One region of the Rhizobium sp. ARZ01 genome, then DNA from elsewhere that is predicted to be linked to it. Evidence: riboswitches for the same ligand, from Rfam matches in the RefSeq annotation. Region 1 holds a riboswitch; the other holds the start of a gene.

The links. Region 1 has a riboswitch for S-adenosylmethionine ahead of IB238_RS15320 (O-succinylhomoserine sulfhydrylase). Riboswitches for the same ligand answer to the same signal wherever they lie in the genome.
Region 2: linked by a shared signal. The riboswitch ahead of metA (homoserine O-succinyltransferase) and the one ahead of IB238_RS15320 (O-succinylhomoserine sulfhydrylase) in region 1 are both predicted to bind S-adenosylmethionine.

Annotation. Positions count from the first base shown of each region.
Region 1 is NZ_JACVAE010000002.1:247,861-263,008, reverse strand. It holds gene IB238_RS15380 (substrate-binding domain-containing protein) at 1-827, shown strand, start outside; gene pstC (phosphate ABC transporter permease subunit PstC) at 907-2,388, shown strand; gene pstA (phosphate ABC transporter permease PstA) at 2,385-3,707, shown strand; gene pstB (phosphate ABC transporter ATP-binding protein PstB) at 3,722-4,537, shown strand; gene phoU (phosphate signaling complex protein PhoU) at 4,594-5,307, shown strand; gene phoB (phosphate regulon transcriptional regulator PhoB) at 5,354-6,037, shown strand; gene IB238_RS15350 (GcrA family cell cycle regulator) at 6,135-6,653, opposite strand; gene IB238_RS15345 (aspartate aminotransferase family protein) at 7,080-8,273, shown strand; gene argF (ornithine carbamoyltransferase) at 8,309-9,220, shown strand; gene IB238_RS15335 (Hsp33 family molecular chaperone) at 9,423-10,412, shown strand; gene IB238_RS15330 (SgcJ/EcaC family oxidoreductase) at 10,546-11,007, shown strand; gene apaG (Co2+/Mg2+ efflux protein ApaG) at 11,065-11,457, opposite strand; gene IB238_RS15320 (O-succinylhomoserine sulfhydrylase) at 11,725-12,909, opposite strand; SAM riboswitch at 12,953-13,031, opposite strand; gene IB238_RS15315 (2'-deoxycytidine 5'-triphosphate deaminase) at 13,105-14,202, shown strand; gene IB238_RS15310 (calcium-binding protein) at 14,403-15,148, shown strand, end outside.
Region 2 is NZ_JACVAE010000003.1:385,104-400,251, reverse strand. It holds gene IB238_RS19195 (MFS transporter) at 1-114, shown strand, start outside; gene IB238_RS19190 (molybdopterin cofactor-binding domain-containing protein) at 128-2,398, opposite strand; gene IB238_RS19185 ((2Fe-2S)-binding protein) at 2,401-2,859, opposite strand; gene IB238_RS19180 (hypothetical protein) at 2,877-3,092, opposite strand; gene ispG (flavodoxin-dependent (E)-4-hydroxy-3-methylbut-2-enyl-diphosphate synthase) at 3,091-4,344, shown strand; gene IB238_RS19170 (LysE family translocator) at 4,345-4,989, opposite strand; gene hisC (histidinol-phosphate transaminase) at 5,130-6,185, opposite strand; gene IB238_RS19160 (polyprenyl synthetase family protein) at 6,189-7,106, opposite strand; gene mtgA (monofunctional biosynthetic peptidoglycan transglycosylase) at 7,293-8,033, shown strand; gene IB238_RS19150 (glutathione S-transferase family protein) at 8,107-8,754, shown strand; gene rpmF (50S ribosomal protein L32) at 8,979-9,164, shown strand; gene phaR (polyhydroxyalkanoate synthesis repressor PhaR) at 9,303-9,881, opposite strand; gene IB238_RS19135 (acetyl-CoA C-acetyltransferase) at 10,211-11,392, shown strand; gene IB238_RS19130 (beta-ketoacyl-ACP reductase) at 11,500-12,225, shown strand; gene IB238_RS19125 (MoxR family ATPase) at 12,367-13,206, shown strand; SAM riboswitch at 13,255-13,332, shown strand; gene metA (homoserine O-succinyltransferase) at 13,389-14,312, shown strand; gene IB238_RS19115 (GNAT family N-acetyltransferase) at 14,316-14,765, shown strand; gene IB238_RS19110 (VWA domain-containing protein) at 14,771-15,148, shown strand, end outside.

The sequences.
Region 1 (15,148 bases):
TCTGCAAGGGCGTCGGTGAGGCTACCATCGACATCGCCAACGCCTCGCGCCAGATCAAGGACTCCGAGCTTGAGGCCTGCAAGGCAGCCGGCGTGACGGACATCCAGGAAGTGAAGATCGGCTATGACGGCATCGTCTTCGCGACGGACTCCAGCAACCCGGATATCGCCTTCGTTCCGGCCGACATCTACAAGGCGCTCGCCGCCGAAGTTGTGGTCGACGGCAAGCTCGTCGCCAACCCCTACAAGAAGTGGTCCGAAGTGAACCCGGCGCTGCCGGATGTCGAGATCGCTGCCTACATTCCGGGTGAAAAGCACGGCACGCGCGAAGTCTTCGAAGAGAAGGTTCTGGCAGCAGGCTGCAAGGAAGTCGGGGCGCCCGACGTGATCAAGGCGGCGATCGCCGACGAGAAGGAAGCGCACAAGAAGTGCGTCGCAGTCCGCAAGGACGGCCTTGCCGTCGACATCGACGGTGACTACTCCGAGACGCTCGCCCGTATCGCCGCCAACAAGACCGGCGTCGGCGTCTTCGGCCTGTCCTTCTACGAGAACAACGCCGACAAGCTGAAGGTTGCGACCGTCAGTGGCGTCACCCCGTCGGTCGAGACGATCTCCTCCGGTGAATACCCGGTCTCCCGCCCGCTGTTCTTCTACGTCAAGAAGGCTCATGTCGGCGTGGTTCCGGGCCTGAAGGAATATGTCGAGTTCTTCGTCTCCGACCAGATGATCGGCCCGGACGGCCCGCTCGCCGAGTACGGTCTCGTTTCCGCTCCGGATGCCGAGCGTGAAGAAATCCGCACGGCGGTCGAAGCCGGCAAGAGCATGTAATCTTGAGGAGACCGGCGCAGCCAGGCTGCGCCGGTCCCGCTCATTCTCACTTTTCGCATGAAGCGGCTGGGACACCCGCATGAGCACGACGCTACTTCTCGCCATTCTGCTGGCCATCGCCGCGGTCGCCTACGTTCTGGGCCGCATGCGGGCAAATGCCCTGTCAGGTGGAAAGTCATCGGCACTCCATTCCCGGCCGACCTACTACGGCGCCTATGTGGCGCTCGCGGCATTCCTGCCGCCGCTGATCCTCGTCGCCCTCTGGCTGACGATCAGCCCGTTCATCATCAATTCCTCCGTCCGCGACAGCTTTCCCGATGAGGTCACGGCGCAGTCGCCGGCGCAGCAGAGCCTTGCCTTCGGTATGGTTGCCACCATCGCCCGGGGCCTTCCGATGCTGTCGGCACAGGAGCTGGATGCCGTAACGAACGATCCCTCGACCCTGCAATCAGTTTTCGCCGGCAAGGGAGTTGCGGTCGCCGCCGAGGCGCAGCCCTACATGCTGGGTTCGGCAGCGACACTCAATTCGATGTCGCAGACCAGCCGGATGGCGCTTGCCACCATCTCGATCGCCATCTCATTGGCCGGTGCGTTCCTCGCACTCCGCACCATCGCGCCGCGCATGCGGGCGCGCAATAAGGTCGAGCGCGTCATGCTCTGGACGCTCATTGTCGCCTCGTCGATTGCCATTCTGACGACAATCGGAATTGCCGTCTCGATGCTGAGCGAAGCGGTCCTCTTCTTCCGTACTGTGCCGGCATCCGAGTTCTTTTTCGGCACCGTCTGGGATCCGCGCTTCGCCGGGGCGGGCACAAGTTCGTCCGGTCAGTTCGGTTTGATTCCGCTGCTCGCAGGCACGCTCTACATCGGCTTCGTCGCGATGCTCGTCGCCGTCCCGGTCGGGCTGTTCGCCGCCATCTACATGGCCGAGTATGCCTCTCCACGCATGCGTTCGATGGCAAAGCCGCTGCTCGAAGTGCTGGCCGGCATCCCGACCATCGTCTACGGCTTCTTTGCGCTCGTCACCGTCGGCCCGTTCCTTCGCGACATTTCCGCCAGCCTCAATGGCCTCGTCACCGGCAACTATGCCAACTTCATCCAGGCGCAGAGCGTTCTGACGGCCGGCATCGTCATGGGCATCATGCTGATCCCCTACGTCTCTTCGCTCTCTGACGACATCATTACCGCGGTGCCGCGGGCGCTGCGTGACGGTTCGCTCGGGCTCGGTGCGACCCGCTCCGAGACTATCAAGCGGGTGATCCTTCCGGCCGCTCTTCCGGGCATCGTCGGCGCGCTGCTGATGACGGCCTCGCGCGCCATCGGCGAGACGATGATCGTCGTGCTGGCCGCCGGCGTCGCCGCACGCATGCAGCTTAACCCGTTCGAGCCGATGACGACGGTGACGGTGAAGATCGTCAATCAGTTGACCGGCGACCTGGAATTCACCTCGCCGCAGACGCTGGTGGCCTTCGCACTCGGCATCACGCTTTTCTGCATCACGTTGGCACTCAACATTTACGCGCTCTATATCGTCCGCAAGTACCGGGAGCAGTACGAATGACCGATCTCCTCTCACCGGTTTCCGGCGATCTCGTATCGAAGGCGCCGCCGCGCCGCGACATCGGCATCCGCCGGCGCTATGCCGCCGAGCGCCGCTTCCGCCTCTATGGCCTGGCTGCGATCGTCTTCGGTCTGGTCTTCCTGTTCGTGCTGCTGTGGTCGGTCGTCGGCAAGGGCTACACCGCCTTTCAGCAGACGGAGATCACCCTGCCGGTCGAATTCTCCGAGAAGGTGATCGACCCGAGCAACAAGCGCGCGAGCGACCCGAAGGTGCTGGTTGCCGCCAACTATCCGCTGCTGGTGCGTAACGCGCTTGCGGAAAAGCTCGGCGTCGCATCGAGCGACAGGCCGGCCCTGAAGCAGGTAGCGGCGATGGTCTCGGAAAGCGCGCGCGTGACGCTTCGCGACATGGTCGCCGCCGATCCTTCGATCATCGGCAAGACCGTGCCGGTCACCGTTCTCGCCAGCGCCAACATCGATACCGCGTTCAAGGGGCAGTTCGACCTCACCGTGGATGAGAAGAACCGCAAGGTCTCCGACAAGCAGGTCGCCTGGATGAACCAGCTTGCGGAGGAGGGCGTGCTGGCCAAGGGCTTCAACACCGGCCTCTTCGTCAACGGCAATTCGAGCCGACCCGAAGGTGCAGGTCTTGGCGTTGCGCTTGTGGGGTCGCTCTATTTGATGGGCATTGTGCTGGTGCTGTCGCTGCCGATTGGCGTGGCTGCCTCGATCTATCTGGAAGAGTTTGCGCCGAAGAACCGGCTGACCGACCTGATCGAGGTCAACATCAACAACCTCGCGGCCGTTCCCTCGATCGTCTACGGCCTTCTCGGGCTTGCGGTCTTCATCAACTTCGCAGGGCTGCCGCGTTCAGCGCCGCTGGTCGGTGGCCTGGTGCTGACGTTGATGACGCTGCCGACGATCATCATCGCCACGCGCGCGGCGCTTCGCGCCGTGCCGCCATCGATCCGCGCCGCAGCACTCGGGCTTGGCGCCTCGAAGATGCAGACGACCTTCCATCATGTGCTGCCGCTCGCCATGCCCGGCATCCTCACCGGCACGATCATCGGCCTGGCGCATGCGCTCGGCGAGACTGCGCCGCTGCTGCTCATTGGCATGGTCGCCTTTGTCGCCAACGTGCCGACGACCCCGCTTGACCCGTCGACGGCACTGCCGGTGCAGATCTACATGTGGGCGAACGAGGCCGAGCGCGCCTTCGTGGAACGCACGTCGGGCGCAATCATCGTGCTGCTTGTGTTCCTAATCATCATGAACCTTGGCGCAATTCTATTGCGGCGCCGTTTCGAACGCCGCTGGTAGTGGGGTAAAAGAAGATGAACATCATGACCGAAGCCACAGCCGAGGAAGTGCTGGAAAAGAAGATGGACGCAATACCCTACAAGATGATTGGCAAGGATGTCTCCGTTTACTATGGCGACAAGCGTGCCCTTTACGACGTGAATCTGAAGGTTCGCGAGAACACGGTGACGGCTTTGATCGGCCCGTCGGGCTGCGGCAAGTCCACCTTCCTGCGCACGCTCAACCGTATGAACGACACGATCGATAGCTGCCGCGTCACCGGCACGATCACGCTCGACGGGGACAACATCTACGATCCATCGATCGATGTGGTGGAGCTTCGCGCCCGCGTCGGCATGGTGTTCCAGAAGCCGAACCCGTTTCCGAAGTCGATCTACGAAAACGTCGCCTATGGGCCGCGCATTCACGGTCTGGCGAAGTCCAAGGCCGACCTGGATCAGGTCGTCGAACACAGCTTGCAGAAAGCGGGGCTCTGGAACGAGGTGAAGGACCGGCTGCATGAGGGCGGCACCGGTCTCTCCGGCGGCCAGCAGCAGCGTCTTTGCATCGCCCGCGCCGTCGCCGTCAGCCCCGAGGTGATCCTGATGGACGAGCCCTGCTCGGCGCTCGACCCGATCGCGACCGCCAAGGTCGAGGAATTGATCCACGAACTGCGAGCGAACTTCACCATCGTCATCGTCACGCACTCGATGCAGCAGGCGGCCCGCGTGTCGCAGCGCACCGCCATGTTTCACCTCGGTAATCTCGTCGAGGAGAACGAGACCGACAAGATGTTCACCAATCCGGATGACCAGCGCACGCAGGACTACATCATGGGCCGCTTCGGTTGACGCGAGCCCGGTCCCGGATGAAGACCCGGCGCATCTGCGCCCGTTGAGGAAAGACCATGTCATCGACCCATATCGTTTCGATCTACGACGAAGAACTAAAGTATCTCACCCGCCGCATTTCCGAGATGGGTGGCACTGCTGAACAGATGGTGGGCGACAGCGTACGTGCGCTGGTCAACACCGACACGGCACTTGCCCAGAAGGTGATTTCCGAGGACGTTGTCCTCGACAATGCCGAGCGGCAGATCAACGAGAAGGCGATCCTGACGATCGCCAAGCGGCAGCCGATGGCGGCGGACCTGCGCGAGATCATGGGCGCGATCCGTATTGCCGCCGAACTCGAACGCGTCGGCGACCTCGGCAAGAACAACGCCAAGCGCGTCATCGCCGTGCAGAGTTCGGGCATGCCGCGCAAGCTGGCTCGCGGGCTGGAGCATCTCGCCGAACTGGCGCTGATGCAGCTGAAGGAGGTTCTCGACGTTTACGCCTCGCGCAACATCGAGAAGGCCAAGGAGATCCGCGAGCGCGACGATGAGATCGATGCGATCTACACCTCGCTGTTCCGTGAACTCCTGACCTACATGATGGAAGACCCGCGCAACATCACGCCCTGCACGCATCTCCTGTTCTGCGCCAAGAACATCGAGCGTATCGGCGACCACGCCACAAACATTGCCGAGACGATCTTCTACATGGCGACAGGTGCGCCGCCGGAAGGCGAGCGCCCGAAGGACGATCACACCACCTCGGTCGGCGCGGTCAAGGAATGATCGCCTCGAAGCCTCTGAACATTAGATCCCCGGGAGTTCCCAAGGTATGGTTCCCAAGATAACCGTGGTCGAAGACGAGGAGGCGCTGAGCGTCCTCCTGCGCTATAACCTTGAGGCTGAGGGCTTCGAGGTCGACACGATCCTGCGCGGCGACGAAGCGGAGATACGGCTGCAGGAACGCCAGCCGGATCTTCTGATCCTCGACTGGATGCTGCCCGGTGTCTCCGGCATCGAGCTTTGCCGGCGCCTGCGCCAGCGCTCCGAGACTGAGCGCCTGCCGATCATCATGCTGACGGCACGTGGCGAAGAAAACGAACGAGTCCGTGGCCTTGCCACCGGTGCCGACGACTATGTGGTGAAGCCCTTCTCGACGCCCGAGCTGATGGCGCGGGTCAAAGCGATGCTCCGGCGCGCGCGGCCCGAAGTGGTCTCGACACTTCTGAAGTGCGGCGACATCGAACTCGACCGTGAGACCCATCGTGTCCATCGCCGGACGCGGGAAGTTCGCCTCGGCCCGACCGAGTTCCGGCTGCTCGAATTCCTCATGGCATCCCCCGGCCGCGTCTACTCGCGTTCGCAGTTGCTCGATGGTGTCTGGGGCCACGACATCTACGTCGATGAGCGTACTGTGGATGTCCATGTCGGCCGGCTGCGCAAGGCGCTGAATTTCTCCAACATGCAGGACGTCATACGCACAGTGCGCGGGGCGGGGTATTCGCTGGAGGCGTAAGAGCGTCGCGACGCGACAATCGGAAACGAAAACGGGCCTTGAGGGGCCCGTTTGCATTTGTCTCGCTGCTTGTTCGCTAGGAAAGGGCGGTGCCCGATCAACGCATCCGGCGACGTTCGGCTGACGGCTGATAGGCCAGTCGCTGATGATAGAGGCAGTACGGCGAGTTGTCCGGGGACTCGTTGCCGCAGAAATGAAATTCTTCCGTCAGCGGATCGCCGTTCGGCCACTTGCAGGTGCGCTCGGTCAGCTCCGTCAGTTCCAGCCGACGCGACATCGGCAGGACCACGTTGGTGACGACCCGGGTAGCTGGCAGGTCGTCATACTCAAAGGCGACCTCTTCCTTGATGACGGTTGCGCCTGCCGGGCGGACAACCGTGCGGGTTGCCACGCGGGGCGCGAAGTTTGCAGGGCGCGGCGCAGACGCCGGTCGCTTGGCGCGGGTCGCAGTCGGCGTGCCGCCCGCCTTGGCGCGGCCGGGCAGCGCGAGCCGATGGACTTTGCCGATCACCGCGTTGCGACTGACGCCGCCGAGTTGTGCTGCGATCTGGCTGGCACTCAGTCCTTCGGACCAGAGCTTCTTGAGCTTCTCGACCCTCTCGTCTGTCCAGTTCATCTACCGCCTCCGTTCCAGCGTTCGCTACCGGGAATCCCTCTCCAGCGCCCCGGATGGCTCCGGAGCACGGAACGCTCTGATACTGTTGGTGACTAGTTCCGCCGCATGCAGTCTAGCAATTGACTTTTAACCTACTGACAGGGGGACTCTGTGACAAGAGTCGCGGGAATCCGGCCGATTCGATTTTCCAGTTTTCCCCAACTTGCTCGTAAGGTGTGACTCACTTGCGACACTTCCATCGAGTGTTGTGAATCGTCACGCAGCGGTATGTTAAGGCCGATTGACGTTGCGTCCTTTTGTTGACATCGGCCCCTGAAATGCAGATAGTGCGGCCGCCGCCGAAAGGCGGCATTTTCGATTTTTCCCGTGAGGAAAAGACAAGCCCGGGAACTGTATTCCGCATCCGCTGCGAAGGAGATACGCGCCATGGCTGATGCCACGCCGCTTTACGAGACCTATCTGCGTGCGCCGCTGCGTTTCGAGCGCGGCGAGGGCGTCTGGCTGATCGCGGAGGATGGTTCGCGCTATCTCGATTTTGCAGCCGGCGTCGCGGTCAATTCGCTGGGGCATGCCCATCCTCATCTGGTCGAGAGCCTGAAGGCACAGGCCGACAAGGTCTGGCATCTGTCGAACCTGTACGAGGTTCCTGGACAGGAAACGCTCGGCAAGCGGCTGACGGAGGCGACCTTTGCCGATAAGGTGTTCTTCACCAATTCCGGCGCCGAGGCGCTGGAATGCGCGATCAAGACGGCACGGCGCTATCATTTCGCCAAGGGTCATCCCGGCAAGTTCCATGTCATCACCTTCGAGGGTGCCTTCCATGGCCGTACGCTTGCGACGATTGCCGCCGGCGGCCAGGAGAAATATCTCGAAGGCTTCGGGCCGAAGGCGCCCGGTTTCTACCAGGTGCCTTTCGGCGATATCGCTGCCGTCAAGAACGCGATAACCGAAGAAACTGCGGCGATCCTGATCGAGCCGGTGCAGGGCGAGGGCGGCATCCGCGTCGTGTCGAACGAATTCCTGCGGGAGTTGCGGGCGCTTTGCGACGAGTTCGGCCTGCTCCTGATCCTCGACGAAGTGCAGAGCGGCGTCGGCCGCACGGGCAAGTTCTTCGCCCATGAATGGGCAGGGATCACACCTGATATCATGGCCGTTGCCAAGGGTATTGGCGGTGGCTTTCCGCTCGGCGCATGCCTTGCGACCGCGGAAGCGGCTTCCGGCATGGTGGCCGGCACCCACGGTTCGACATATGGCGGTAACCCGCTGGCAATGGCCGTGGGCAACGCCGTCCTTGATGTCGTGCTGGAAGAGGGGTTCCTCGCCCATGTTCGTGACGTCGCGCTGGTGCTCCGCCAGGGACTGGCCTCGTTGAAGGACCGTTTTCCGGATATCATCGAGGATATCCGCGGCGAGGGCCTGATGCTCGGCATCAAGGCCAAGGTTCCATCGGCGGATTTGCTGAAGGCGGTTCGCGCCGAGCATATGCTGCTCGTTCCGGCCGGCGACAACGTGTTGCGGCTGCTGCCGCCGCTGATCACGACGGCCGAGGAGGCTCGCGAGGGCCTGGCGCGGATCGAACGGGCGGCGGAAAAATTGAGTGCCGAGAAAAAGCAGGCCTGAGGCGACGCCGAGGGTAAAACAGCAGGACTGACAGCATGGCCAGACACTTCCTCGACCTCTCTGCGATGACGGCTGAGAACCTTCGCACGATCATGGATGACGCCAAGGTGCGAAAGGCAGCGACCAAGGCCGGAACGGCCGACAAGCCGCTCGCCGGCAAGATGCTCGCGATGATCTTCGAAAAGCCCTCGACACGCACGCGCGTATCGTTCGACGTGGGCATGCGCCAGCTCGGCGGCGAGACACTGTTCCTGTCGGGTACCGAAATGCAGCTTGGCCGCGCCGAGACGATCGGCGACACGGCGAAGGTACTTTCGCGCTATGTCGATGCGATCATGATCCGTACGACGGACCATTCCCGCCTGCTCGAGCTTGCAGAATACGCGACCGTGCCGGTGATCAACGCGCTGACGGACCTGACGCATCCCTGCCAGATTATGGCCGACATCATGACCTTCGAGGAACATCGCGGGCCGGTGAAGGGGCGGACGATCGCCTGGACGGGCGACGGCAACAACGTGCTCCATTCATTTGTGGAGGGGGCTGCCCGCTTCGGCTACCGAATGAATATGGCCGTGCCGCTCGGCTCCGAGCCGGAAGACAAGATCCTCAACTGGGCACGCAACAATGGCGGCGATATCGTGCTTAGCCATGATGCCGACCAGGCCGTCGCCGGTGCCGATTGCGTGGTCACCGACTGCTGGGTGTCGATGAACCAGGAGCATCGCGCCCGTGGCCACAACGTTTTCCAGCCGTTCCAGGTGAACGAGGCGCTGATGGCGAAGGCCGACAAGGACGCGCTCTTCATGCACTGCCTGCCGGCGCACCGCGGTGAGGAAGTCACCAACGAGGTCATCGACGGACCGCAGTCTGTCGTTTTCGATGAGGCGGAAAACCGCCTGCACGCGCAGAAGTCCATCCTTGCCTGGTGCCTGAACGTCATTTGACCGGTGGTTCGCGCCTATTGAAAACGCCTGCAAGTGCCACGATCTATGGCGCGAACCCGATATCGCCGCGGCGCCTGTGGTTGGCGTCGCCCCGCCGGATCATCCCGGCGGTCATGCGCAGTATCACTGAAGAACGCACTCGCCGCAGGCAGATGTGAGCAGCATCCGCCTGAGGCGGGTTTTGGCGTTGAAGGAGCAGATAATGGCCCAGCCAGCCCCTAAACTTGGCGAACTCGATTTTGCCGGCGACGATCACGTCGTGCCGTTCCAGGTGGAAGGCCTCGACGTGCGTGGCCGTGCGGTCCAGCTCGGGCCGATGCTTGACGCGATTCTCGAGCGGCACGATTACCCGCAGCCCGTCGCGCGCCTTCTGGCCGAAGCGATCGTCCTGACGGTCCTGCTTGGCACGTCGCTGAAGTTCGATGGCAAGCTAATCCTGCAAACGAAGAGCGATGGTCCTGTCGATCTGCTCGTGGCGGATTTTTCCAGCCCCGAGAACGTGCGCGCTTATGCCCGCTACGATGCCGACGCGCTGGAAGCCGCGGTGAAAGCCGGCAAGGCCGCCCCGCATGAACTGCTCGGCAAGGGCATACTCGCTTTCACCATAGACCAGGGCGCCTATACTCAGCGCTATCAGGGTATCGTGGCGCTGGACGGCCACACACTAGAGGAGATCGCCGGCGTCTATTTCCGCCAGTCTGAGCAGATTCCAACCCGCGTGCGTCTGGGCGTTGCCGAGCTCTTCGATCGTGATGGTAACGGCAATTCGCGTCACCGCTGGCGTGCGGGCGGCATGGTGGCGCAGTTCCTCCCGGAGTCGCCTGAGCGTATGCGCCAGGCGGACTTGCCCGGTGGCGATGGTGATGAAATTGGTCACAAGATCGGCGAAGACGACAAGTGGGCGGAAGCCCGGTCACTGGTCGAGACGATCGATGCCGACGAGTTGACGGACCCGAATGTCGGAACCGAGCGCCTGTTGTACCGGCTTTTCCATGAGCGCGGTGTGCGGGTCTACTCGCCACAGCAGGTATTCGATCGCTGCGCCTGTTCGCGCGAAAAGCTCAAGGCCGTTCTTTCTGGGCTTTCGGCCGAGGAGATCGAGCACGCTGCGACGGACGGCCAGATTTCCGCCACCTGCGAATTCTGCTCGACGACCTATCGGTTCGAGATCGGCGAGGTCGCCGCCGTCTGACGCACTCCGTCCCGATTTGCAGAAGCGGACGCCTGCCCCGGCGTCCGCTTTTATGTTAGAGTCGCGCGCATGATGGACAGTACGATCGCGGTGACCGCTTTCTGTGGCCGCCGCGCTCGTCGAGGAGGAGGCCATGATACGCGCAATTGCCTTTCTCGTGCCGCTGACCGTCGGCGTCGTGATGGCGGCTGATATGCCGGTCGCCAGTTCGGACGACAACAGGCAGCAGATTATGAAGATTGACGAGACGTGGCTGAAGGCCGTCGCGACCAAAGACCCGAAGGCCATTGCCGAGTTCTATGCCGAAGACGGGGCGGTCTTGGCACCGGGCATGCCGATCGCCAAGGGACGAAGTGCTGTTGAGGCGGCCTGGAAGGGCCTCGTCGGCATGAAGGATTTTTCGCTCATCTTTTCCCCTTCCCTTGTCGAAGTCGCCCAATCGGGTGACATTGCCTATGAGATCGGAACCTACGAGCTCGGATTCACGACCGACAAGCCCGTCCACGATAAGGGAAAATACGTCGTCGTTTGGAAAAAGGCGGGCGACAACTGGAGGGTCATGGCCGATATCTTTAACAGCGACAGCGCAATGTAGCAGTCACTCACCGGAAGGTGACCGGTAGCGGGCTCTTGCGTCGGGGCGTCGGCAAATTCAGTTCAGCGTGCGCGTCTGTCCCGGCGCATCAAGCGAAAAGGCAGGAATGGCGACGTCGAACGCTTCCCCCGCCGGTGTTTCCATCTGGTAGTGGCCGAACATGACGCCGGATGGTGTATCGAGCGGACAGCCGGAGGAGTACTCGTAGGTATCTCCCGGCCCAAGTACCGGCTGCTCGCCGACGACGCCGGGGCCGCTGACTTCGTCCACGATCCCGTTCTGGTCGGTGATGTTCCAGTAGCGGGTTATCAGCTTGACCGAGATATCCGAATGGTTGGCAATCACGATGCGGTATCCCCAGACGTAGCGGCTGTCGTCCGGATCGGATTGCTCCTCCAGGAAGTAGGGCTCGACGGTCACCTCTATGTCGCGGGTAAGCGCTCTGTACATTCCAACGCCTTGAGCTCTGAGGGGTTGCTGCTGCTGGTTTGATGCTGGCTGATGCGTCCGACTGCGCCTGCGTAGTTGATGGTGCTGTCGAACGTTGACGCTCCGACCTTTCGTTGGCACGTCCTGTGCAATCGGATCAAGACAATTGTCTATCGTCAAGCAAACTTGCAGTGACGGGCGTCCAAATGGGGTCCATTCGAACGTCCGTCGCTCTTGTTGATCCGGCTTGAGATCCAGCGCCTGCCGGGCAGGCGGTGATGCGCGCTGTCAGGCCTTTACCTTCTCCAGCGCCTGAGCGAAGTCAGCGAGCAGATCCTCGCTGTCTTCGATGCCGGCTGAGAAGCGGATCGTGCCGGGCGAAATGCCGAGCTCCGCGCGGGCCTCATCGGTCAGGTTCTTGTGCGTCGTCGTGCCCGGATGGGTGATCAGGCTCTTGGCGTCGCCGAGATTGTTGGAGATCTCGACGATCTCGAGTGCGTTCTGCAGCGCGAATGCCGCTTCCTTGCCGCCCTTCAGCTCAATGCAGATCAGCGTCGAACCGCCAGTCATCTGCTTGGCGATGATGTCGGCCTGGGGGTGATCCTTGCGGCCGGGATAGATGACACGGGCGACCTTCGGATGATCGGCAAGGAAATCGGCGATGCGCGACGCGTTCTCCGTCTGCTGCCGGACGCGCAGTGGCAGCGTCTCGATCCCCTTCAGCAGCGTCCAGGCATTGAACGGCGACATGGCCGGGCCGGTGTGGCGGAAGTATTCCTGCAGGTTCTCCTCCACCCACTGCTTGTCGGACAGCACGATGCCGCCGAGGCAGCGGCCCTGACCATCGATGTGCTTGGTGGCCGAGTAGACGACCACATGCGCACCGAGTTCGAGCGGCTTCTGGAACAGCGGGGTTGCAAAGACGTTGTCGACCACGACCTTGGCGCCGATGTGGTTTGCGAGCTTTGCCACGCCGGCGATGTCGACCACCTCGAGTGTCGGGTTCGTCGGGCTTTCGAGGAAGAAGACCTTGGTGTTCTTCTGGATCGCCTTTTCCCAGTTGGCGAGATCGCGCCCGTCGACGAGCGTACACTCTACGCCGTATTTCGGCGCCAGCGTCTCGACCACCCATCGGCAGGAGCCGAACAGGGCGCGGGCGGCAACGATGTGATCGCCGGCCTTGACCTGGCAAAGGATCGCAGCTGCGACCGCCGCCATGCCGGAAGCCATGGCGCGACCTTCCTCGGCCCCTTCGAGAAGGCACATGCGTCGCTCGAACATGTCGTTGGTCGGGCTACCGTAGCGGGCGTAGATAAAGCCTTCCGTCTCGCCCTTGAAGCGGGCTTCGGCGGCTTCCGAGGTTTCGTAGACGAAGCCCTGCGTCAGGAAAATCGCCTCGGAGGTTTCAGCATGCTGCGAACGGGTGGTGCCGCCATGGACGAGTTGAGTTGCCGGGCGCCAGGACTTGCTCATGTGATATAGCCTTCCAAACAAAAAAACCGGCCGCAAAAGCAGGCCGGTTGGACACCCGGCCTTTTTAGCTACTTGTTTAACGTGGCTGCAAGCCGACCGGCCAAATCACCACGGGATATCCGGTCCATACTGCCTGGCGGTGCTTGCGTCAATTGCCGGCATTTGGTTTTGTCGGCCAGTTTAAAGGATAGGTCAATGGTACGTGCAACGGGAATTCTGGCGGATCGCGCCATTAAGGGGCTGTTCGACAGCGGTAGGCTCGTAAGCGAGGCGGCGCTGGATGACGATCAGATCCAGCCTGCAAGCCTTGACCTGCGGCTTGGCTCGAAGGCTTTTCGCGTTCGTGCGAGCTTCTTGCCCGGCCCCTCGCACCTTGTCGCCGACAAGCTTGACCGGCTCAAGCTGCATGTGATCGACCTGTCGGAAGGCGCGGTCCTGGAGACAGGCTGCGTCTACATCGTGCCCTTGATGGAAAGCCTCGACCTACCGAACGATCTGTCGGCCTCGACCAATCCGAAGAGCTCGACCGGCCGCCTCGACATTTTCACGCGCGTTATCACCGATCGGGCGCAGGAATTCGACAAGATCCCGGCCGGATACAAGGGGCCGCTTTACCTCGAGATATCGCCGCGCACCTTCCCGATCGTCGTGCGGCGCGGCTCGCGCCTGTCGCAGATCCGCTTTCGCAGCGGTAATGCATTGCTGACGGATGCCGAGCTTCTGGCCCTGCACGCATCCGACACGCTTGTTGCAAGCGACACGCCGAACGTCTCGGGCGGCGGTATCGCGCTGTCGATCGACCTGGTGGGAACCGGTCCGGAAGGGCTGGTAGGCTATCGCGGCAAGCATCACACGGCGGTCGTCGACGTCGACAAGAAGAACCAGCACGACGTGTTCGATTTCTGGGAGCCGCTTTTCAGCCGTGGCCGCAACGAACTGATCCTCGATCCGGACGAGTTCTATATCCTCGTCTCGCGCGAGGCGGTGCATGTGCCGCCGCTCTACGCGGCCGAGATGACCCCGTTCGATCCGCTCGTCGGTGAGTTTCGCGTCCACTATGCCGGCTTCTTCGATCCCGGCTTCGGCCACGCGGCCGCAGGCGGTTCGGGCAGCCGCGCGGTGCTCGAAGTTCGCAGCCACGAGGTGCCCTTCATCCTCGAACACGGCCAGATCGTCGGTCGCCTCGTCTACGAGCGTATGCTCGAACTCCCCGAAAGCCTCTACGGCGCCGGACTGGGCTCCAACTACCAGGCCCAGGGCCTGAAACTGTCGAAGCATTTTCGCACCAGCTAAGCTGGACGTCCGACACGCGATGCCGCTCGAATGAGTTACGGCACACACCCGGCCGCGGTGTCGCCGCCGCCGTGCGTTCACGCGACCGCAATTTTCCGTTGACTGTTTCCTTGGTGACAACCCGATGCCCGGCTCCGCGCTAACAACCGGAGCAGGCCGCTTCTGCGGCATTGGTTAAACCGTTGATGCAGGAAGCTCAAATGGCGATCCACATTACAAAGGAAGATTCGGCTACACCCATTACAGCCTCGGCCGCCTTCGATACCTGGCTGATACAGGAGGGTGTCACGCTTGCAACGTCACCCGTGTACGGCGCAATCGACGCAAGCGCTAAAGCGAACAGCCGCAAGTTCATCGTGGAAGGGAACGTCTTCGCGGACGGGGTCGGCGTTTATCTGGGCGAGGGGACTGATACCAAGATTGTGGTCGGGGACACAGGTTCGGTCATGAGCTCGTCGACGGCGATGATGGCCTGGGCACCAGGGGTGGAGGCCACACTGAGACTTGAGAACGATGGAGAGATCTACGGGTCGCAGGAAGGCATCTATGTCCTCCTGACGCAATTCGACCTGACCAACAACGGGACGATTGGGGGAGGCTTTAGCGCTGTAGTTGCCAGATCGAACTTCACTTATATCGTCAACAATGGGGTTATGAATGGTCTCGTAGCGGCCTATGGGAACGCCGCCGGCAAGGCTGCGATCAACAACACCGGCACCATCAATGGTCGGCTCGAGGTGCTTACGCACGCGGCCCAGGTCAACACGATCTTGAATACCGGCACCATTGCCGCGCACGACAAGCTGGGGGGCAGCCAGGACGCGGTAGGCGGCGGTCTTGCCACCGAACTGGTGGTCAACACCGGTACGATCCGCGGCAATATCCGGCTCGGCGGGGGAGGGGACAACTTCTCCAACGCGGGTTACGTCATCGGTGCGGTATTGCT
Region 2 (15,148 bases), on a different contig from region 1:
ATCGCCGAGCACACGAGCTTTGCCTGGGTCTTCTCCGTGCTGCCGCTGCTGCTGCTCGTCGTGCTGCTGCTCTCTAAGCATGCAGTGCATGCGGACGTGCGACAGAAGCACTGAGAGCGGCGACAGATCAGACGAACTCCGCCTCCTTCGATAGCGGCATCGATCGGATGCGCTTTCCAGTCAGCGCGTAGACGGCATTGGCAAGCGCCGGAATCGACGGCGGCGTGCCGGGTTCGCCGGCACCGCCCATCCGGTGCGCGGTTTCCAGCAGCCCCACCTCGATCTCTGGGCACTGGTCCATGCGCATCGGGCCATAGTCGTGAAAATTCGATTGCTGCGCGGCGCCGTCGGCAAAGGTGATCTCCTCGCCGACTGCCGAGGACAGTCCATAGACGATACCCGACATCATCTGTGCCTTGAAGATCGACGGATCGATCACCTGCCCGGGATCGGCCGCGCACCAGACCTTCTCGATGCGGATCTTGCCGCCGACATCGGCGACCTGCACCACCTCCGCCACCCAGGTGCCGAAGGAAAGCGTGAAGGCAAAACCCTTGGCCTTGCCCGCCGGCAGCGTCTCGCCCCAGCGCGACATGGTGCCGACCTTGTCGATGACGTTCACGGCCGTCGGGTAGTCGGCCATCAGCCTGCGACGCAACTCGAGTGGATCAAGCTTTCCGGCCACTGCGATCTCGTCCATGAAGCCCTCGTGGAAAAAACCGTTGAACGAGTTGCCGACCGAGCGCCAGAAGCCGACCGGTATGGAAACCGGTGCCTTGATCCCGCCCACCCGATAGTTCGCGAGCGAGTAGGGCTGGTTCGCCGAACCGTCGGTGATGGTCTTGTCCGGACCGATCGGCGAGAGGCGTGGAAAGTAACGCGGGAGGATGCTGCCCATGATCGAAGGAGCCGCGATGCGCATGTCGACGGCGACCGGCAGGCCGTCCTCGCCAATCCGGGCGCGGAACCGGCCGAGGGCCGCGGGACGATACATATCCTGCCCGATATCCTCCTCGCGTGTCCAGGTGACCTGCACCGGTCGTCCGTCCGCCTCCTTGGCGACGATCGCGGCATAGATCGCATAGTCCACGTCGACGCGCCGCCCGAAGCCGCCGCCAAGATAGGTGGTGTGGACGAAGCAGTTCTCCGTCTCGATGCCGACGACTGCGGCAGCCAGCTGGCGCGCCAGCGTCGGCGTCTGGTTCGGCGCCCAGATGTCGAGCCGGCCGCCCATCAACTGCGCGGTGGCGTTCATCGGCTCCATCGTCACATGCGCCAGATAGGGAACGCTGTAGTCGGCCTCGATGAGCCGCTCGCGCGGCGCGTCCGCAAAGGCCGTTTCGACGTCGCCGTCGTTGCGTCCGTAGCTGATGTCGCCGCCGTCAAGCGCTTCCTCCAGCACTTTTCGGATGCCGTCACTGTCCGGCGGATAGCTGCCCTTGCCCCACTCCACCTTGACCACGGCCGCGGCCTGGAACGCCCGCCAGGTGTTGTCGGCGATCACCGCGAAGCCGTTGGCGATACCCGTCTCGACTTTCAGGACCTTAACGACACCCGGCATCTTCTCGGCTTCCGCAGCGTCGAATCCGACGATCGCACCGCCGCGATAGGGGTTCATCCGCAGCGTCGCAAAGAGCATGTCGGGCAGGCGCACGTCGATGCCGTAGATCGGTGCGCCCGTCACCTTGACGTGCATATCGATGCGCTTCTGCGGCTTGCCGAGGATCTTCCACTCTGATTTCTCGCGCAGGCGGATCTCGGCCGGAGGCGCAAACGCGGCCGCCTCCTGCGCCAGTTCGCCATAGGTGAAGACCTTGCCGGAGGCCGGATCGGTCACTACGCCGCCCTCCGTCCAGAGCGAACCGGGCTCGACGTCGAGCCGCTTTGCGGCAGCAAGCTTCAGCACCTCGCGGGCCGCGGCCCCCGCCTGACGCATCTTGTAGTATCCGTCGATGACGGAAGTCGATCCACCGGTCCCCTGGACACCTAGGAATTTTCCGAGCACGCCCATGCCGGCGCGCATCAACTCGGCCACGGTCGATTCGTCGAAACTCGGGAATGGGACGCCCTCTTCCAGCATCGCCGTGTTGGCGTAGGCATGGCCGGCCGGCCCGTGCTCGACGAGCACCTGGTCGAGGCGGACGTCGAGTTCCTCGGCGACGAGGGCAGCCAGCGTCGTCGCAACCCCCTGCCCCATCTCGGCGCGCGGCGCGATCAGCGTGATCGTGTTGTCGAGCGCGATCTTCACATAGGGGTTGAAGGTTGCCTCCCCCTCGACCAGTTCACCATCGAGCGGATTGGGATAGGGCCTCCAGTAATAGCCAACGGCAAGGCCGCCGGCGACGAGGCCGGTGCCGATCAGAAAGGTGCGGCGTGCGATCTTTCCAATGGTGCCCATCCTCATGCTCCCGCCGTGGCACTGGCAGCACGCTTGATCGCTGCACGGATGCGCGGATAGGTGCCGCAGCGACAGAGATTGCCCGACATGGCATTGTCGATGTCTTCGTCGGTCGGATGGGGGATGGCCTCAAGCAGGGCAACCGCGCTCATGATCTGGCCTGCCTGGCAATAGCCGCACTGGGCGACCTGCTCGTCGATCCAGGCCTGCTGCACTGCATGCAGCCGGCCATCCGGCGTCAGCCCCTCGATCGTCGTGACGGCCCCCGTAACCTCGCTGGCCGGTATCGAGCAGGAACGCACCGGCTCGCCGTCGATGAACACCGTGCAGGCGCCGCACTCGGCGATGCCGCAGCCGAATTTTGGTCCGCAGACGCTGAGTTCGTCGCGCAGCACCCAGAGGAGCGGCATGTCCGGCTCCACATCCACCTCGTGTTCCGTGCCGTTCACGATCAGCTTCATCGCCGTCTCCTCAAGGATTATTTGCCGCTCTTTCGCTGCGAAAAGGGCTGCCCGCTTCCGGCTGCTTCGGCCGCACGATACATCGCTGCACCCATCAACTCCACGTCAATAGGGCTGCGACAGTTGACAAGCCACATTTCCTGTTCCACCTGAGAAGCGAAAAGTCCCGGCAGGAATGTCACAAATTGCCGGTAAGACAGCGCGCGAGAGCGGGCCAGCACGAGGCTATCCATGTCCTTCTCCTTCGATTTCGATCCCAAGCCGCGCCGCCATTCCGTCGGCGTCGATGTCGGTGGTGTCACGGTCGGCGGCGGGGCGCCCGTGGTCGTTCAATCGATGACCAACACGGATACCGCCGATATCGATGCGACGGTCGCGCAGGTCGCAGCCCTCTATCAGGCCGGCTCCGAGATCGTACGCATCACCGTCGACCGCGACGAGAGTGCCGCCGCCGTACCGAAAATCCGCGAGCGCCTGCTACGGCTCGGCCTGGACGTGCCGCTCGTCGGGGACTTCCATTACATTGGCCACAAACTGCTCGCCGACCACCCCGCCTGCGCCGAGGCTTTGGCCAAGTACCGCATCAACCCGGGCAATGTCGGCTTCAAGGACAAGAAGGACCGCCAGTTCGGCGCGATCGTCGAAACGGCGATCCGCCACGACAAACCGGTTCGTATCGGCGTGAACTGGGGTTCGCTCGACCAGGAGCTTTTGACCCGGCTGATGGACGCGAACCAGGAGAAGGGTTTTCCGCTCACCGCCCAAGAGGTGATGCGCGAGGCGATCTGCGCCTCGGCGCTGCTCTCGGCAGAGCTCGCCGAGGAGATCGGGCTGCCACGCGACAAGATCATTCTGTCGGCCAAGGTCAGCAACGTACAGGACCTGATCGCCGTCTACGCCATGCTGTCGGCCCGCTCCGACCACGCCCTGCATCTCGGCCTCACCGAAGCCGGCATGGGCACCAAGGGCATCGTCGCCTCCTCCGCCTCGCTCGGCATCCTGCTGCAGCAGGGGATCGGCGACACGATCCGCATCTCGCTGACGCCCGAGCCCGGCGGCGACCGCACCCGCGAGGTGCAGGTGGCGCAGGAACTGCTGCAGGTCATGGGCTTCCGCCAGTTCCTGCCTGTCGTTGCCGCCTGTCCCGGCTGCGGCCGCACCACCTCGACGGTGTTCCAAGAGCTCGCCCAGAAGATCCAGGACGATATCAGAAAGAACATGCCGGTCTGGCGCGAAAAATATCCGGGCGTCGAGGCGTTGAAGGTCGCCGTCATGGGCTGCATCGTCAACGGTCCGGGGGAGAGCAAGCATGCCGATGTCGGCATTTCGCTTCCCGGCACGGGCGAGCTACCGATCGCCCCCGTCTATATCGACGGCAAGAAGGCGATGACGCTGCGCGGCACCAACATTGCCGGCGAATTCGAGGCGCTGGTCACCGACTACATCGAGAAACGCTTCGGCCAAGGCCAGGCGGCGGCGGAATAGTCAGATCCGCGCCGTCAGCAGCTTCAGGCCGGCAAAGGCGAAGAAGCAGGCCATCAGCGTTTCGATCAGCCGGCGCGATTTCAGGTAGCCGCGGTGCACGGGCGGAAGCGAAAAAATCAACGCAAAGCCGAGAAAGGTGATGAGGCCGATCGCCATGCAGCCGCCGATGAAGACGGCCATCGTGCCGGTCGGCGCGCCCGGCGGCATACCGAGCGAGGTCAGCATGATCCAGGAGAAAATCGCCTTCGGGTTGGTCAGGTGGATGCCTAGCCCCTTGAGATACTGCCGCCGGAGCGACAATCGTGGCAGGGACTGTTGACTGGATTCATAGGCCGCACCGTTGCGCATCGCTGAGCGGAAGGCATTCCAGGCAAGCCACAACAGATATAGGCCGCCTGCGATCTTGAGCACGATGATTGCTTGTCCATAGGTACGGATAAGCGCTGACAGGCCGGAAGACGTCAGCATTGCCCAGATATAAGACCCGGTCAGCACACCGAAGGCCAGCGATAAGCCGGCCCTGCGCCCCTGACTGATCGAAGTGCCGATGATGGCGAGAATGGCCGGCCCTGGTGAGGCGGTTGCAATCAGGCAGGCCGTCCAACCAACAGTCAACTGCGGCAGATAGGGAAGAATGTCGTGCAAGAGATTGCCTCGGCTAAGACAGGCGCGTTCTGCGGTCGCGCAGACCATAAACCATTAAACCTCGCGATGTGAAGCGCCGGACAGTGGCAAGCCGACACCACTGGCGCATCATTCCCGTCGCGAACACACTGTAGCTCGCCTCAGACCATTTCTTCCAGCGCGGCGATCAACCGGTCGCATTCCTCCGGCGTGCCGATGGAGATGCGCAGGAAATCCGATATGCGCGGCTTGGCGAAATGGCGCACCAAAACGGCGCGTTCGCGAAGGCCCTTCGCGATGTCCGCGCCGCTATGTCCGGGATGGCGGGCGAAGACGAAGTTTGCCTGCGACGGCAGCACTTCGAAACCGCGCTGACGCAGAGCGCCCGTGACGCGCTCGCGCGATTCCATCACCTTTTTCCGCGTCTCGTCGAACCAGGCGACATCCTCGATCGCAGCGGTCGCGCCGGCCTGCGCCACGCGGTCGAGCGGGTAGGAATTGAAACTGTCCTTGACCCGCTCCAGCGCGTCGATCAGCGGCCGCTGGCCGATGGCATAGCCGACCCGCAGGCCAGCAAGCGAACGCGACTTCGACAGGGTATGGATGACGAGCAGGTTCTCGTACTTGCGCGTCAGCGGGATCGCGCTCTCGCCGCCGAAATCGATATAGGCCTCGTCGACCACGACAGGCTGATCCGGATGCTCGGCGACGATCGTCTCGATCGCTGAAAGCGGCAGTCCGATCCCGGTCGGAGCGTTCGGGTTGGGTAGGATGATTGCGCCGCAATCGCGCCGGTAGTCGGCGATATCGATTGTGAAGTCGTCCTTCAGCGGCACCTCAACGGCCTCGATGCCGAACAGGCCGCAATAGGTCGGGTAGAAGCTGTAGGTGATGTCAGGATAGAGCAGCGGCTTGTCGTGCTTCAGCAGCGCCGCGAAGGCGTGTGCAAGCACCTCGTCGGAACCGTTGCCGACGAAAACCTCGTCCGGCGCCACGTCATAGGTCTTCGCGATCGTTTCCCGTAAAGTCAGCGCCGACGGATCGGGATAAAGCCGCAGGGTGTCCGCGACCGCCGCCTGCATCGCCGTGATCGCCTTGGGCGAAGGGCCGTAGGGGTTCTCGTTCGTATTCAGTTTGATGAGATTGGCGATGCGCGGCTGCTCGCCGGCGACATAGGGCTTCAGCGTCGAGACGACGGGCGACCAGTACTTGCTCATCAATCAGCTCCTGCGATTGGCGATGAAACGGGCGGTTTCGACCAGAACGCCGGCCCGCTCGCCGAACGGCGAAAGCAGTGCTTCTGCCTCGCCGACCAGTTCGTTGAGCCGGTTCTCGGCCCATTCCTGCCCCTTGAGCGCGACCAACGTACCCTTGCCGCGCGCGGCGTCCTTGCCGGTCGCCTTGCCCATGGTCGCCGAATCCGCCGTCAGGTCGAGCAGGTCGTCGGCAAGTTGGAACGCAAGCCCGATCGTCTCGCCGTAGCGTTTGAGCCGGGCGCGTGTGGCGCCATCGGCATCAGCGATGATCGCGCCCGCCTCGCAGGCGAAGCGGATCAGAGCGCCGGTCTTCATCGCCTGCAGCGTTACGATTCCCGCCTCGTCGGGTGCCGTCTTCTCCGCCGCGAGATCCAGCGCCTGCCCGCCCGCCATGCCGCCGATGCCAGCAGCGCGCGCGAGCGAAAGCACGAGCTCGATCTTGAGCCTGTCCGCCAATGCGGTTTCCGGCGCAGCGAGGATGTCGAATGCGAGCGTCAGCAGGCTGTCGCCGGCGAGGATTGCCGATGCCTCGTCATAGGCGACATGCACGGTCGGCTGGCCGCGGCGCAGGTCGTCATCGTCCATCGCCGGCAAATCGTCATGCACGAGCGAGTAGCAATGCACGCACTCGAGCGCCGCCCCGACCCGCAGAGCTGCGGGGGCAATTCTGTCACCGAGCAGTGCCGCGGACTCGATCACGAGGAAAGGGCGCAGCCGCTTGCCGCCGTTGAGCACACCATGCCGTATGGCCGCCATCAGCCGTTCCGGGCGGGCGGATTCACCAGCCCGCAGGTTCGGCGAAAGCAGGCCCGCGAGTGCGGCTTCGACGTCCTCGGCATGCGATTTCAAGCGTTGCTGAAAAAGGGCGGAATGGCTGGTCATGGCCGCTCTTTGGCATGGGGCGCGACGATAGGCAACGGCGAAGGTTGGGATAGCGGCGCCAAACGCCGGCAAAGTTCTCTGCAACCACTGGCAAACCGGGCGCCGCGACGGTATGAAAGCCCGGAACGGCAAGAGGGACGACACTGGCCTTTGGAGATTGCACCGGAAACACGCGTCGAGGCGCAACTGGATGCCAGACAGCTGGATGCCACAGAACCCGGCCCTGGCGAGGACAGAGGCGTGATCCGGCGGCTTAAACATGGCTGGCGGAAGGCGGTGCTCGCGGTAATCTCGCTGCTGGCTCTGCCCTACCTCCTGATTCCTGTCTATGCTTTCGGCTTCATCCATCCCGTTTCGACGCTGATGCTGCGCGACCTCGCTACGCTGAACGGCTATGACCGCCAGTGGGTGGATTTCGACGACATCGCCCCGGTTCTCGTGCAATCGGTGATGATGTCGGAGGACGGCCAGTTCTGCGCCCATGGCGGCGTCGATTGGAAGCAGATGCGCGGCGTCGTCAATGACGCCCTCGACGGCGCAGCGACGCGCGGCGCCAGCACGATCCCGATGCAGACGGTCAAGAACCTCTTTCTCTGGAATGGGCGCTCCTTTGTACGCAAGGGGCTGGAGCTGCCGCTTGCTGTTGCCGCTGATCTCGTCTGGAGCAAGCGCCGGCTGATGGAGATTTACCTCAACATCGCCGAATGGGGCCCGGGCATTTACGGGATCGAGGCGGCCGCCCAGCACCAATTCAACGTGTCCGCCAAAAAGCTGTCACGGCGGCAGGCGGCGCTGCTTGCGGTTTCGCTCCCCAACCCGATCGATCGCAACGCCGGCAAGCCCGGGCGCGGCCTGAAGCGGCTCGCCACCGTGATCGAGCGCCGCGCCAGCCGCTCCGGCGAATACATCAGATGCCTTTATGATTGAGTTCATACCTTTTCATTGGCGCTGAACGGCAGGCGGTTCTAGGTTCGGAGCAACGAACCTGCAGGGAGCCCCTATGTCCGACCTCGTTCTCTATATTGGCAACAAGAACTACTCTTCCTGGTCCTTCCGCCCCTGGATTGCGATGGAGGCGGCCGGCATCCCCTTCTCCGATCGTGTGATCCCCTTCGACTTCGCCGCCGGCAATCCTGCCTTCAAGGAGCTCTCGCCCACCGGCCGGGTGCCTGTGCTGCACCACGGCAAGGTGCGGGTCTGGGAGTCGCTGGCGATCATCGAGTATATCGCCGAGCTCTACCCCGATGCCGGCATCTGGCCGACAGATCGCGAAGCCCGCGCCCAGGCCCGCTCCGTCTCGATGGAAATGCTCGCCGGCTTCCGCGCGCTTCGCAACGCCTGCCCGATGAACATTCGCCGGCCGCAGCGCGCAATCGATCTGCCGGAAGGCGTTGCGGATGACGTCGCGCGGATCGAGGCGATCTGGCGCGATGCGCTACAGCGCTGGGAAGGCCCCTTTCTGTGCGGCGCCTTTTCGGCGGCGGATGCGATGTATGCCCCAGTCGTCAATCGCTTCCATGCCTACAAGTTGACCACCGACCACGGTTCGCTTGCCTACATGGACCGCGTTATGGCTCACCCTGCCTGGAAGAAGTGGGAAGCGGCCGCATTGGCCGAGACATGGATCGTGCCGGAAGACGAAGCCTGACAGATCACCTGGGAGCGAGCGCCCTTGTTTGTCGCGAGGCGGCGCCGGCGCAGCCGGCAAGATCCGGTGACGGCTTTCGGCACAAAGCGAAAAAATCCTTGCGGGGACTGGTCAAGCGGGTTTTTGCCATGTATAAGCCCGCCAAATTTCCGAGATAGATGCATGTCTTTTTCGGCCATTTTGGGTGGCCTGGGACGTGTTTGCCCGTTCAGTGGAGTAGTGAAATGGCTGTACCGAAAAGAAAAACGAGCCCGTCCAAGCGCGGCATGCGCCGCTCCGCCGACGCCCTGAAGGCTCCGAGCTACATCGAAGACAAGAACTCCGGCGAACTGCGCCGTCCGCACCACATCGACCTGAAGACCGGCATGTACCGCGGTCGCCAGGTTCTGACGCCGAAGGAAAGCGCATAAGCGCTTCCGGATAGCGAGAAATGTGGGCCGGCATTGTCCGGCCCTTTTCTTTTGCCGCTGGGCCCTCAATGCGGGCACCCAGGCGAATTCGGGAACAGCCAGTTTCCTCCGGCCACAGTCCAGTTTCCGCTCGTCAGCCTAGCTCAGATTGTCCAGCTTCGACTGTAGCGCGCGAAGCTGCTCCTTCAGTTCGTCGATGTCCTTGGCTTCGGCCTTCTTCGTTTCCTTCGGTGGCGGCGCGCTTACGAAGGGCGAAAACATCTGCATCGCCTTTTGGAACATCTCGGTGTTGCGGCGGACCTGCTCTTCCACCAGCTGCATCGGCATCTGCAGGTTCTTGCCGATCGGCGTGTCGCCGAAAGCCTTGTTGATCTGCTCGCGCATCTGCACTTGCTGCTCGGTAAAGGCCTGCATCGAGTGCTCGAGGTAGCTCGGCACCACCATCTGCATCTGGTCGCCGTAGAAACCTATGAGCTGGCGCAGGAAGGAGATCGGCAGAAGCGTATTGCCGGTCTTGGATTCCTGTTCGAAGATGATCTGTGTCAGCACCGTGTGGGTGATGTCCTCTCCGGATTTCGCGTCCTGGACGATGAAGTTCTCCCCCTTCTTCACCATCACCGCGAGATCGTCGAGCGTCACATAGGTGCTCGTTCCCGTATTGTAGAGCCGCCTGTTTGCATATTTCTTGATCGTGATCTGACCGTCATTCTTGGCCATCTGGGTCTCCTCATCCCCGCATTCCAACCGCTCTCCGGTCGACTGCGAGTATCCGCAAAAATAATGGTATGACAATCTAATTGTGCGTTGCAGTGAGAAAATGCTGCGCAACATAACTTTTATCCGCCCCGCTTGGGACTGCAGCATACGCGGGAGCGGCGATAAGGCGTTTGACTCTCCATCGAAGCTTTGCCAGTTTTGCCGTGAGGCGGTTGCCGGGCGAGGTCAGTTGACCGGCGCGGCAACCGAAAGGGATTTCCCGGGACGGGACCGCCGCAAGCTGCGGTGGACCTTCGGTCGCGGGTCCAAAACAGTGAGGAAGTAGCCCCATGAGCACACCGTCCATCGTCATCGCAAGCGCGGCCCGGACCGCCGTCGGCTCCTTCAATGGCGCCTTCGCCAACACGCCCGCCCATGAACTTGGCGCAGCAGCGATTTCCGCCGTCCTCGAGCGCGCCGGCGTATCGGCCAGCGACGTGGACGAAGTCATCCTGGGCCAGGTTCTGCCCGCAGGCGAAGGCCAGAACCCTGCCCGGCAGGCGGCCATGAAGGCCGGCATACCGCAAGAGAAGACCGCCTGGGGCATGAACCAGCTCTGCGGTTCCGGCCTTCGTGCCGTCGCACTCGGTATGCAGCAGATCGCAACCGGCGATGCGAACATCATCGTCGCCGGCGGCATGGAGTCCATGTCCATGGCGCCGCACTGCGCGCACCTGCGCGGCGGCGTGAAGATGGGCGACTTCAAGATGATCGACACGATGATCAAGGACGGCCTGATGGACGCCTTCTACGGCTACCATATGGGAATCACGGCGGAGAACGTCGCCCGCCAGTGGCAGCTTTCCCGCGAGGAGCAGGATGCCTTCGCCGTCGCCTCCCAGAACAAAGCCGAGGCCGCGCAGAAGGCAGGCCGCTTCAAGGACGAGATCGTTCCCTTCACCATCAAGACCCGCAAGGGCGACATCGTCGTCGATAGCGACGAATACATCCGCCACGGTGCAACGCTGGATGCGATGACCAAGCTGAAGCCGGCCTTCGACAAGGACGGTACGGTGACCGCCGCCAACGCATCGGGGATCAACGATGGCGCCGCCGCGGCGTTGCTCATGAGCGAAGCCGAAGCCGCCCGCCGCGGCATCCAGCCGCTCGCCCGGATCGTTTCCTGGGCGACCGCCGGTGTCGATCCGAAGATCATGGGCACCGGCCCGATCCCTGCCTCGCGCAAGGCGCTGGAAAAGGCTGGCTGGAAGGTTGGCGATCTCGGCCTCGTTGAGGCAAACGAGGCATTCGCCGCCCAGGCTTGCGCAGTCAACAAGGATCTCGGCTGGGATCCGTCGATCGTCAACGTCAACGGCGGCGCGATCGCCATCGGCCATCCGATCGGCGCCTCCGGTGCTCGCGTCCTCAACACGCTTTTGTTCGAAATGAAGCGCCGTGGCGTCTCCAAGGGTCTGGCGACGCTTTGCATCGGCGGCGGCATGGGCGTGGCCATGTGCATCGAGCGTATGTAAGGCTCGACTTACACTAGCGCCGGCATCCGTCGCGCACGCATTCAAGGGGTGGCGTTTACCAGCGGCACCCCTGGCCCAACGAAAAAACATCAGAGGGGAGTGCACACATGAGCAGGGTAGCATTGGTCACAGGTGGTACGCGCGGCATCGGCGCGGCCATTTCAACGGCCCTCAAGAAGGCTGGCTATAGGGTTGCCGCCACCTACGCCGGCAACGATGAGGCCGCGAACGCCTTCAAGGCCGAAACCGGGATTTCCGTCTACAAGTGGGACGTCTCGAGCTACGAGGCTTGCGCAGACGGCATTGCCAAGGTTGAGGCAGATCTCGGCCCCATCGAGGTGCTCGTCAACAATGCCGGCATCACCCGCGACGCGATGTTCCACAAGATGACGCCTCAGCAATGGGGCGAGGTCGTCAACACCAACCTGACCGGCCTGTTCAACATGACCCATCCGGTCTGGACGGGCATGCGCGACCGCAGTTTCGGCCGGGTGATCAACATTTCCTCCATCAACGGTCAGAAAGGCCAGATGGGGCAGGTGAACTACTCCGCCGCCAAAGCCGGCGATCTCGGCTTCACCAAGGCCTTAGCGCAGGAGGGTGCGGCCAAGGGGATCACCGTCAATGCCATCTGCCCGGGCTATATCGGCACGGAAATGGTTCGCGCCGTGCCTGAAAAGGTGTTGAACGAACGCATCATCCCGCAGATCCCCGTAGGCCGGTTGGGCGAGCCCGAAGAGATCGCCCGCTGCGTCCTCTTCCTTGCATCCGACGATGCCGGTTTCATCACCGGCTCGACGATCACGGCCAATGGTGGGCAGTTCGTGGTCTGAGCCACGGAATTCGACCGGAATTTCGGGCACGAAATCTGCTCGTCGCGCGAAGGCGGCGAGCAGGGCGTTTGGCTTATCCCCTTTACGGACCATGCCGCCATCCCTTAGATGGCCCCTGCGAAAATTCAGCAGGGCAGAAGCATGCAGTTTACCGGAACAGCCGATTACGTTGCCGACAAGGATCTGATGGTTGCCGTCAACGCGGCGATCCGGCTTGAGCGTCCGCTGCTCGTCAAGGGTGAACCCGGAACTGGCAAGACGGAACTCGCCCGCCAGGTGGCGACCGCCCTCGGCCTCGACCTGATCGAGTGGAGCGTGAAGTCGACGACCAAGGCCCAGCAGGGCCTCTACGAGTATGACGTCGTCTCCCGCCTGCGTGACAGCCAGCTCGGCGACGAGCGCATCAACGACGTGCGCAACTATATCCGCAAGGGCAAGCTCTGGCAGGCCTTCGAGGCGCCAATAAAAACCGTTCTGTTGATCGACGAGATCGACAAGGCCGATATCGAGTTTCCGAATGACCTGCTGCAGGAACTCGACCGCATGGAGTTCCACGTCTACGAGACGAGCGAGACCGTTGCCGCAGCAAACCGCCCGATCGTTATCATAACCTCCAACAACGAGAAGGAGCTGCCGGACGCCTTCCTGCGCCGCTGCTTCTTCCACTACATCCGCTTTCCCGACGCCGAGACGCTGGCACGCATCATCGAAGTGCACTATCCCGGCATCCGCAAGTCGTTGCTTTCGGCCGCACTTTCCACCTTCTTTGAAATCCGGGAAACGCCCGGCCTGAAGAAAAGACCGTCCACCTCCGAAGCGCTCGACTGGATTCGGCTGCTCGTCGCCGACGAGGTGGAGCCTGGCGATCTGCGCACCGATCCAAAAACTATGCTGCCGAAACTCTATGGCGCCCTGCTCAAGAATGAGCAGGACGTGCACCTGTTCGAGCGGCTGGCCTTCATGGCACGGCGCGACGGCTAACCGTTCCGGGACGGGCGATTGATTCCGGCGCCGTCTGGCGCTATTGAAGACATGTCCCGTGGTGATTTGGCCGGCCGGCTTGCAGCCACGTAAAACAAGTCGCTAAAGGGCCGCGAGAAGAGATCTTCCCGGACCGGTCGCGATTTTGTCGCCGCCGGTTTTTTTGTTTGATCGAGTGAACCATGCCCATCAAGATTCCCGATACCCTGCCTGCTTTCGAAACCCTCGTTCATGAGGGCGTGCGGGTGATGTCCGAGACGGTGGCTGTCCGCCAGGATATCCGCCCGTTGCAGATCGGGCTCCTGAATCTCATGCCGAACAAGATCAAGACCGAGATCCAGATGGCACGCCTCGTCGGCGCAAGCCCGCTGCAGGTGGAACTGTCACTGGTGCGCATCGGCGGTCACAAGGCGAAAAACACCTCGGAAGAGCACCTCCTCGCCTTCTACGACACGTGGGAGGACATCAAGCATCGCAAGTTCGACGGGTTCATCATCACCGGCGCTCCGATCGAGACGCTGGACTACGAGGACGTGACCTATTGGGACGAGATGAAGCAGATCTTCGACTGGACCGAGACAAATGTCCACTCGACGCTGAACGTCTGCTGGGGCGCGATGGCGGCGATCTACCACTTCCACGGCGTGCCGAAGTACACGCTTAACGAAAAGGCCTTCGGCGTCTTCCGCCACCACAACCGCAATCCCTCGTCCGTCTTCCTCAATGGGTTTTCCGACGATTTCCAGATCCCGGTCTCCCGCTGGACGGAGGTGCGCGCCGAGGACATCCGCAAACGCCCGGATCTGGAGATCCTGATGGAATCCGACGAGACGGGCGTGTGTTTCGTGCAGGAGAAGGCGGGCAAGCGGCTCTACGTCTTCAACCACGTGGAATACGACTCGACTTCGCTGGCCGACGAGTATTTCCGCGACGTGAACGCCGGCGTTCCGATCAAGATGCCGAGGAACTATTTCCCCCACAACGATCCGGCCATCGCCCCCTTGAACCGCTGGCGAAGCCATGCGCATCTGCTGTTCGGCAACTGGATCAACGAGATGTACCAGTCGACGCCGTATGACCTGGAGAAAATCGGTTCGGAGGGATAGCGCATGGAAGGACTCGTAATCAGGCCCGTCACGCAGGCGGACGAGCCCGATTGGCGCCGCCTCTGGACAGACTATCTCACCTTCTACGAGACCACGCTGCCCGAGGAGATCTATCGTTCGACTTTCGCGCGCCTGACGGAGGGCGGCGCCAATGAATTCGCTGGCCTGCTTGCCTTCCATGACGGCAAGCCTGTCGGCCTTGCCCACTATCTCTTCCATCGCTCCTGCTGGACCATCAACAATGTCTGCTACCTGCAGGATCTCTATACCGATCCTGAAGTGCGCGGCATCGGCGTCGGCAGGGCGCTGATCGAGGCGGTCTATGCCAAGGCTGCCGAAGCGGGCACGCCTGAGGTTCACTGGATGACGCAGGAGTTCAACGCGACCGCGCGCCGCCTCTATGACCGCATCGCCGAGAAGACGCCGTTCATCATCTACCAGAAGAACCTCTGACGGCCATGTTCATTCCGTTTTTTCTTGCGCTCAAGGCTGCGAAGATTCCGGTCACGCTCCGGGAATTCCTGGCGCTGCTGGAAGGCATGGAAGCAGGTATTGCGGACTTCGACGTGGAGGCCTTCTACTATCTCGCCCGCAGCGCACTGGTGAAGGACGAACGCTTCATCGATCGCTTCGACCGCGTCTTTGCCGAGACCTTCAAGGGGCTTGAGCCAGTATCAGGTGCCGAGTCGGAAGGTGTCGACATCAAGGTTCCCACTGAATGGCTGCAGAAACTGGCAGAGAAATTCCTTTCCGCTGAGGAGAAACGTCTTGTCGAGAGTCTTGGCGGCTTCGACAAGCTCATGGAGACCTTGCGCCAGCGCCTTGCCGAACAGAAG